One region of the Isoptericola sp. NPDC056618 genome, then DNA from elsewhere that is predicted to be linked to it. Evidence: predicted binding sites of a transcription regulator. Region 1 holds the regulator's gene; the other holds the start of a gene.
What was found. Region 1 encodes LexA, which represses DNA repair genes until DNA is damaged. Its sites were predicted from a motif close to TCGAACANNTGTTCGA; they were not measured.
Positions count from the first base shown of each region.

Region 2: a site for LexA is predicted at 2,326-2,341, ahead of ACFQ8T_RS17905 (DUF222 domain-containing protein). Genes of this name have one in related genera too.

Region 1 covers NZ_JBHTVZ010000013.1:38,487-42,757, reverse strand. Annotated here, with positions in the region: partial or broken gene serA (phosphoglycerate dehydrogenase) at 1-169, shown strand, start outside; gene ACFQ8T_RS15175 (DUF5302 domain-containing protein) at 190-369, opposite strand; gene nrdR (transcriptional regulator NrdR) at 502-984, opposite strand; gene ACFQ8T_RS15165 (LysM peptidoglycan-binding domain-containing protein) at 1,098-1,436, opposite strand; gene lexA (transcriptional repressor LexA) at 1,683-2,513, shown strand; gene ACFQ8T_RS15155 (L-lactate dehydrogenase) at 2,538-3,497, opposite strand; gene ACFQ8T_RS15150 (ATP-dependent DNA helicase) at 3,507-4,271, opposite strand, start outside.
Region 2 covers NZ_JBHTVZ010000018.1:63,581-67,851, forward strand. Annotated here, with positions in the region: gene ACFQ8T_RS17900 (metallophosphoesterase family protein) at 1-646, opposite strand, end outside; gene ACFQ8T_RS17905 (DUF222 domain-containing protein) at 750-2,225, opposite strand; gene pcaC (4-carboxymuconolactone decarboxylase) at 2,805-3,263, opposite strand; gene ACFQ8T_RS17915 (alpha/beta fold hydrolase) at 3,260-4,078, opposite strand; gene ACFQ8T_RS17920 (lyase family protein) at 4,075-4,271, opposite strand, start outside.

The sequences.
Region 1 (4,271 bases):
CGCGCACACGGGCGTCGGCCGCATCATGCTGCTGCACCGCAACGTGCCCGGCGTCCTCGCCCGCGTGAACCAGGTCTTCGCCGACCACGGCGCCAACATCGAGGCGCAGATGCTCGCGACGCGCGGCGAGATCGGCTACGTGGTGACCGACATCTCGGACGTCACCCAGCGCGGCGCGTCGGCCGGTGCTCAGCCCGACTTGCGGCGGAACATCTTCTGCACGGGCCCGGTCGTCTCCGAGCCGTGCACCTGGCCAGTGTTGCCGTCCTTGCCGGCGGTCGGGTGGCTGGCGGCGTTCTTCTTCTCCAGCGCCTCCCGGAAGCGCGCCTTCGTGTCCTCGGAGGGCTTCGCCCTGGAGTCGTCCGTCATCGCGGTCACCTCGTCGTCCGTCGGGGTGGGTGTGCTCGCGCGGCGGGGCCACGCAGCACCTGGTGGCGTCCAGCATGCCCCGGGCCGCCACCCCGCGCCAGGGCATTTCGCCCGGACCGGGCGACCCGGGCGTCAGGCGGTCGTGCCGCTGCCGGCGGTGGCGCGCTCGTCCCGCTCCGCCCGCAGCGAGGTGATCGCCGACTCGAAGTCCTCGAGGGACTCGAACGACTGGTAGACGCTGGCGAAGCGCAGGTAGGCGACCTCGTCCAGCTCGCGCAGCGGCCCGAGGATCGCCAGACCGACCTCGTTCGCCTCGATCTCGGGGCGGCCGGAGGCGCGCAGGGTCTCCTCGACCTTCTGCGCGAGGACGGCGAGGTCGTCGGAGCTCACCGGCCGGCCCTGGCACGCCTTGCGCACGCCCGCCACGACCTTGTCCCGACTGAAGGGCTCGGTCACCCCGGAGCGCTTGGCCACCGACAGGCTGGCCGTCTCGATCGTGGTGAACCGGCGCTGGCACGCGGGGCACTGACGCCGACGTCGGATGGACGAGCCGTCGTCGGAGGTGCGCGAGTCGACGACTCGCGAGTCCGCATGGCGGCAGAACGGGCAGTGCATCGCTGGTCTCCTGCGCTCGGCTCCGGACCGGCGCCCGGCTGCCCGACAAGGTAAGCGGCGGGCGACCGTCCGCGCAAGCAGGATCCCCGCGGCGGGCGCGCCGGTCCTCGCCGTCAGTCCAGCGGGAGCACCACGACCTGCCCGGTCTGGAGCTCCGCCGACGTGAGCCCGTTGAGGTCGCGGAGCTCGGCGACCACGTCGCGCAGATCCTCGCCCGTGTCGCGCACCTGCTGCGCGTACTGCCAGAGGGTGTCGCCGGGCGCCACCGTCTGGAGCCGGACCTCGACGCCCGCGCCCGGCGACTCGGCGACGGCGCGCTGGCCGAACAGCCCCGCGCCCACGAGCACGAGGAGCACGAGGGCCGCGACCACCACCCGGCCCCTGCGGGTGAGCCGGAGCCCTCCGAGCCCGAGGAAACCGTGCGCGTCGCTGGTGCTGCGTGCGTTCTGCATCGTCCTGCCTCCGGTCCACGTGGTGCCGCGCGAGGCGGCCGCTCCGTCGAACGTCTGTTCTTCGAACACCTGTACGTCGAACTGCTGTACTAGGTGTACCACGTCCCGGCGACACGGTCGAGGTCCGATCGAACAGATGTTTGATGTCGGGCCGGAACTGGCTTAGAGTGGCCGACAGCGCGATGGAAGGTTTGTCGGATTTCATCGGCCCGCCCACGGGCCGCGCCCTGCAGGACGGAGAACGCGATGACCAGCGGACGGGACCAGGCCCCGGCGTCCACGACGACGGCGACGCCATGGGCTGCCCAGGACGACACCCTCGAGGACGCGGCCACCACGACGGCCGGCGCCTCCACGACCGCGCTGGCGTCGGTGAGCGAGCTCTCTCCGTCGTCCGACCGCCTCACGCCCCGCCAGCGGCGCGTGCTCGAGACCATCCGCAGCTCCGTCGAGGCCCGCGGCTACCCGCCGACCATGCGCGAGATCGGCGAGGCCGTGGGCCTGGCGAGCCCGTCCTCGGTCAAGCACCAGCTCACCACGCTCGAGCGCAAGGGCTACCTGCGCCGCGACCCCAACCGGCCGCGCGCGATCGAGGTCGTCGACCCCGAGACGCCCGCCGTCGTGGCCGCCGCTCCCGACGCCGACCCCGCTCCCGGGTACGTGGCCGGGTCGCTCGCCGCGTCCGACGCGCAGCCGGCCCAGGCCCCGTCCTACGTCCCGCTGGTCGGCCGGATCGCCGCCGGAGGCCCCATCCTCGCGGAGCAGGTCGTCGAGGACGTCTTCCCGCTCCCCCGGCAGGTCGTCGGCGACGGCGACCTGTTCCTGCTCAAGGTCGCGGGCGACTCGATGGTCGACGCCGCGATCTGCGACGGCGACTGGGTGGTCGTGCGCAGCCAGCCCGTCGCCGAGAACGGGGAGGTCGTCGCCGCGATGATCGACGGCGAAGCCACGGTCAAGACCTTCAAGCAGGCCGACGGGCACACCTGGCTGCTGCCGCAGAACGCCGCCTACTCCCCCATCCCGGGCGACGAGGCGCAGGTGCTCGGCCGGGTCGTGGCGGTGCTCCGCAGCCTCTGAGCGCCGGTGCGGCGCCCCGGGCCGTCAGAACCCGAGGCGCTGCTGCACGGCCCGCATGTTCTCGGCCGACGCGCGCAGCCCGGCGACCTCGTCGTCCGACAGCGGGGTGTCGATCGTCTCCGCCACGCCCCGTCGGCCGACGAGCGACGGTACCGACAGGCAGACGTCGCTGATGCCGTAGAAGTCGTCGAGGCGCGACGACACGTTCATCACGCGGTGCTCGTCGTTGAGCACCGCCTCGATGATCCTGGTGGCCGCCAGACCGACCGCGTAGTTGGTCGCCCCCTTGCCGGCGATGACGCGGTAGGCGGACTCCACGACGTCGGTCGCGATGCGCCGCCGGGCGGGCTCGTCGAGGGGCGGGTGCCCCCGGAACGGCCGCCAGTCCAGGAGAGGCACGCCGGCGATCGTCGCGGAGCTCCACAGCACGATCTCCGAGTCGCCGTGCTCGCCCGCGATGTTCGCGTGCACGTTCCCGACGGCCACCCCGCAGTGGCGGGCCAGCGCGTCGCGCAGCCGGGACGAGTCGAGGACGGTCCCGCTGCCGAACACCCGGCCCCGGGGCAGGCCGCTGATCTCCTGCGCGGCGTAGGTGACGACGTCGACCGGGTTGGTGACCATGAGGAACACGGCGTCCGGGGCCACCTCGAGCAGGCCCGGCAGGATGGACCGCGTGAGGCCGACCGTCGCCTCGGCCAGGTCGAGGCGGCTCTGGCCGGGTTTCTGCTTGGCTCCCGCCGTCACCGCGACGATGTCGGCGCCGCGACAGACCTCCACGTCGTCCGAGCCGTCGATCTCGGCCTGGGGGATGAACATGCCCCCGTGCCGAAGGTCGAGCACCTCGGCCTCGACCTTCGCGCGGTTGACGTCCAGGAGGGCGACGGACCGGGCCGCGCCCCGGGCCAGCGCTGCGTACGCGAGGGTGGAGCCCACCGCGCCCGCCCCGACGATCGCGAGCTTGGTCGTCCTGCGTGTCTCGTCCACGGCCACACGCTATGTGTCGAGGCGCCGGAGCGCAGCGCGGACGAGCTCCCCGTCGGTGGTCGGCCAGAAGTCCGGCATGGACCGGGTGAGGAAGGAGCCGTAGCGGGCGGTCGCGAGCCGGGGGTCGAGCACGGCCACGACGCCGCGGTCCTCCCCCGTGCGCACGAGCCGGCCGGCGCCCTGCGCCAGCAGCAGGGCGGCGTGCGTGGCCGAGACCTGCATGAACCCGTTGCCGCCCGCCTGCTCCACGGAGCGGGCACGGGCCGCCTTCACCGGGTCGTCCGGGCGCGGGAACGGGATCCGGTCCACGAGCACCAGCTGGCAGCTCGGGCCCGGGACGTCCACGCCCTGCCACAGGGACAGCGTGCCGAACAGGCAGGTCTTCGGGTCGTCGGCGAACGCCTTGACGAGCGTCGGCAGCTGGTCGTCGCCCTGGCACAGCACGGGCACGTCCAGCCGTTCGCGCATCGCCTCCGCCGCGGCCTGCGCCGCTCGGCGGGACGAGAACAGCCCGAGAGTCCGTCCTCCCGCGGCCTCGATCAGTCCCGCGATCTCGTCGAGCTGGGCGTCCGTGGTCGGTTCCCGCCCAGGCGCGGGCAGGTGCCGCGCGACGTAGAGGATGCCCTGGCGCGGGTAGTCGAACGGGCTGCCGACGTCCAGCCCGGACCAGTCCGCCGTCTCGTCGGAACCGCCCGAGCCCGCGAGGCCGAGCGAGCGCGCCACCGGGTCGAAGGTGCCGCCGAGCGTGAGGGTGGCCGACGTGAACACGCCGGT
Region 2 (4,271 bases), on a different contig from region 1:
ACACGTTGAACGCCGGCTTCCCGTTCGTGCCGTCGATCAGCAGGTGCGAGTTGCCCTGACCGGTCACGCCCTTCGCCGTCGGGCCGTTCACGTTGTGGCGGTACGACCGGTAGAACGCGAGCATCTGCGCCTCGTCCACCCCGCTGCTGGGCGTCGAGTCCTCGTCGTGGTTGCCGAACGTGATCGCCCAGGGGATCTGGCGCTCCTCCATCGGCTGGGCGACGTTGTTCATCGCCTGCCGCATCTCCAGCGGGGTGTCGCAGCCACCCGTGATGTTGTCGCCGTTGAGGATCACCAGGTCCGGCCGCTCGTCGTCCAGCACCGCACGCATGAGCTCCAGCGTGCGGCGGTCGATCTTCTCGTCGTCCTGCGTGTCGTTGAACTGCACGATCGTGTACGTGCCGTCCTTGCGGAAGCGCAGCCGGGGGCCACGTGCGGCCCCCGGGGACGCGGCCGCCGACGGCGCCGCCGCCACGGCCGCCCCCGCCACGGCCGTGCCTGCCGCGCCCAGCCCGGTCAGGGTCATGAACGTGCGGCGGCCGAGCCCGTCCCGCTCGGCGTCGGGCCGATCGGGGGTGAGCCGGTCAGCGGCGGGCTGGTCAGTGGGGCGGGGCACGTCGACGTGCTCGTTCCGGTTCTCGGTCATGCCCCGGAACGTAGGAGGCCCAGGCGGCGCCGGATCCACCGGACGATGAACCTCCCGTGCACACGCGCCGAACAGCACGGGCCGCGGCCGGAAGGACCGGCCGTCAGAAGGGCGGCATGCCGTCCCGGTCGAGGCAAGGCCGGTCGGAGCGTGGCCGGGCCGCGACCCGCGGGTCCTGCGGCACCGGGTCGCGGGAGAACCGGTGCCCGGTGGGCGCGATCCAGGTGGTGCGGCCGCCGTCGGGGTCCCGCGCGACCTGCCAGCCCCCGACCGTCTTGGCCCGGTGGTGGATGCGGCACAGGGCGTGCAGGTTGCCGCCGTGGGTCTGCAGGGCGGCCGACGCGGGGTCGTACGGGTCGACGTGGTCGAGGTCGGACGTCGCGGCGGGCACCCGGCAGCCGGGGAACGTGCACGTGACGTCCCGGGCGACGACGGCCGCGCGGAGGGCCGCGCTCGGGCGGTAGGAGCGGGAGGACACGTCCGTCAGCACGCCGCTCGCCGGGTCCGTGAACACCCGCTGCCAGACGGCGTCCGGGTCGGACGCGAGCGCCCGCGCCATCGCCGCCGGGATCGGCCCGTGCCCCGCGAGGATCGCGGGCAGGTCGTCCGAGCCGAGCAGGGTCGACGCCGCCACCGTCACCCGGATGCCCGCCCCCGGGTGCGAGCGCCGCGGGGACGACGGCACGCCCACGTCGCCACGCGGCGGGGAGCCGCCGAGTGCGAGCCCTCCGGCGGCGGCCGGCCCGGTCACGTCCTCTCGGGACGCGAGCCCGCCGGTGGCGAGACCGCCGGTGACGAGGCCGCCGGTGACGAGGGCGGTGAGGGCGTCGGCGCGGCACTCGTCGAGCCGACGCGCCTCCCCCGGCGCACGGCGCATCGCGATCCCGGCGTCGTCGATGGCGGCGAACGCGCGGGCGGCGTCGTCCGCGGGCAGGGAGGCGGTGAGGTAGGCCATCGCGTCGTCGGCCGGCTCGAGCCGGACGAACCGCTCGGCGCGCGCGGCGCCGTACCGCGCCTCGGTGCCGTCCGGGTCTGCCTCGATCTCCGCCCGCCGCATGCGCGCGCGGATCTGCGGCGCGGTGAGGTGCTCGGCGTCGGGCAGCACCCCGGCGACGACCTCGCGACGGAGGTCGTCGGGCAGCCGGCCCGCGTCGATCAGGGCCTCCGCCTTGGGGCGGTCGACGACGCCCGCCGCGAGCGCGTCCGCCACCTCGGGCAGGCGAGCGGTCCCGTGCGCCACCGTGACGAGCTGCGCCGCCGCACGCCGGGTCAGCCCGAGGCGCGCCGCGACGGCGTCCGCCACGAACTCGTGCCGTGACGTCCCGCGCGTGCGCTCCAGCATCTCGGCCAGGACGCGCGCCGATCCCGCCTGCGCCCACGCGGCGACCCGCTCCCAGGCGGCCAGCACCTCGAGGATCGTGAAGTCGTCCAGCTCCGCCTCGTCCAGCGACGCCAGCGTGCCGGCCAGGTCCGGGCCCGCGGCCGCGTCGTCCAGCGCGGCGAGCAGCGGGCGCCCGTCGCCAGGGCCGGGAGCGCCGCCGACGAGCTCCCTGCCGACGAGCGTCCTCCCGTCGAGCACCGCAGGATCAATCGACAGGTGCAGGTCGGTGGCCCGGCCGACGACGGCATCACGGGGCTCACCCGGCACACGGTCGGCGACGTCGTCGGAGAGCAGCCCGGCGAGCGCGCGTTCGAGGACCGTCGGGGGGGGGCCCCGCGGGCGGGGGGGGGGGGGGGCGCGGGGGGGAGGGGGGCGAGCGGGGGGGGGGGGGGGGGGGGGCGGGCGCCCCCCCCCCGGCGGGCGCGGGGCGCCGCCCCGGCCGCCCCCCCCGCGGTCGGGCGGGGGCGCGCCCCCGTGGGCGGTTCCGGCGCGACCGGGGCACTGGCCGCGCCGGAACCGAACGCCCGAGGACGACGGTGCACGGCCGCGGGCGGCGCGGCTGTCGCTCCGTCATCTTCGAACATGTGTTCGAGAGTAGCGGCCCAGGACCGCTCTCACAAGGGCAGACACGGGTCGGCTCGTGGAGCGGCCCGCAGGATCCGTGATCGTGCGGTCGATCCGGTCGACGACGTGGGTCGGCGCGGTCTCCAGGCCGAGCGCGCCGACCTGCTCCTGGGTGAGGTGCGTGCGGGCGGCGTCCCGCACCTTCACCCGCATTCAGAGCAGGCCGTCCTCCTGCAGCACCCGCTGGGCGACGGCGAACGCGCGGTTCGCGCCCGGCACCGAGCAGTAGATCGCCGACTGGAGCAGGACCTCGCGGATCTCGTCCACGGTGAGGCCGTTGCGCACCGCCGCGCGCACGTGCAAGGCGAGCTCCTCCCAGTGCCCGCCGGCCACCAGAGCGGTGAGCGTGATCATCGAGCGGCTCCGGCGGTCGAGGCCGGGTCGTGTCCAGATCTCTCCCCACGCGTACCGGGCGACGAGGTCCTGGAAGTCCGCGGTGAACGAGGTCGTACCGGCGTCCGCCCGGTCGACGTGCTCGTCGCCGAGCACCGCCCGCCGCACCGCCGTCCCGTCGGCACGCCTCGGCTCGTCGCCGCGCCCGCCACCCGTCCCGCCGTCCGCCCTGCGTCCGAAACCTGCGTCGTGCCCGCCGTCGTGCCCTGTCGTCGTCATCGCGCCTCCCCCTCGCTCACGAGCTCGCGGACCAGGGTCGCGACGCGACCGGGCCACTCGGCGGGCGCGAGGTGCGCGGCGCCGTGGATCACGACCAGCCGCCCGCGGCGCACGCCGCCCGCGACCTGCGCGACGTCGTCGGGCGTCGTCGCCGGGTCGTCCGCGCCGGCGACGGCCACCACGGGGGCGTCGATCTCGCCGAGCCGGTCGCGGACGTCGAACCGGGACAGCGCGCCGCAGACGGCGGCGTAGCCGAACCGGTCCGCGTGCTGCAGGGACGCCAGGAGGCGGGTGCCGACGTCCGGCGCCCGTTCCAGGAACCCGGGCGCGAACCAGCGGCCGGCGGACGTGGAGACCTGCGTCGGCGTGCCCGCGGCCGCGACCAGCGCGCCGCGCTCGAGCCACGGGCCCGGGTCGCCGAAGCGGGCCGCCGTGCAGCACAGGACGGCGCCGCGCACGCGGCCCGGGGCGTCGAGGAGCAGCTGCTGCCCGACCGCGCCGCCCACGGACACGCCCGCGTACCAGCACGGCGCGCCCGGGTCCCCGCGCTCGGCCTGGACGGCGTCGACCAGCGCCCGCACCGCAGAGGACAGGTCGGCCACCGTCAGGTCGTCGAGCGACCCGGGTGCCACGGCCGGCGACGTGCCGTGGCCGGGCAGGTCCCAGCCGACGACGTCGAGGTCGTCGTCCAGCAGCGGGACGACGTCGTGCCACAGCGCCGTCACGGACGTGCCGAGCGACGGGCCGAGCACCAGCAGCGGGCGGGACGCGTCGCGCAGCGCGAACGCCGTCGCGCCCAGCTCGGGGGCGCTCATCGTTCCCCCGCCGCGCCCGACCCGGCGGGCGCGTGCCGTGCGAGCACCCGGTCCACGAGGGCCGCGGCCGCCCCCGTGTCCGCGGCCTCGTCGCCGGCGGCGCGCGCCCCGGCCGCCTCCTCGTCCCCGGGCTCCTCGTCACCGGCGTCGTCCGGCGCCGCCGGCCCGACCCCGAGCTGCTCGCGCAGGTTCC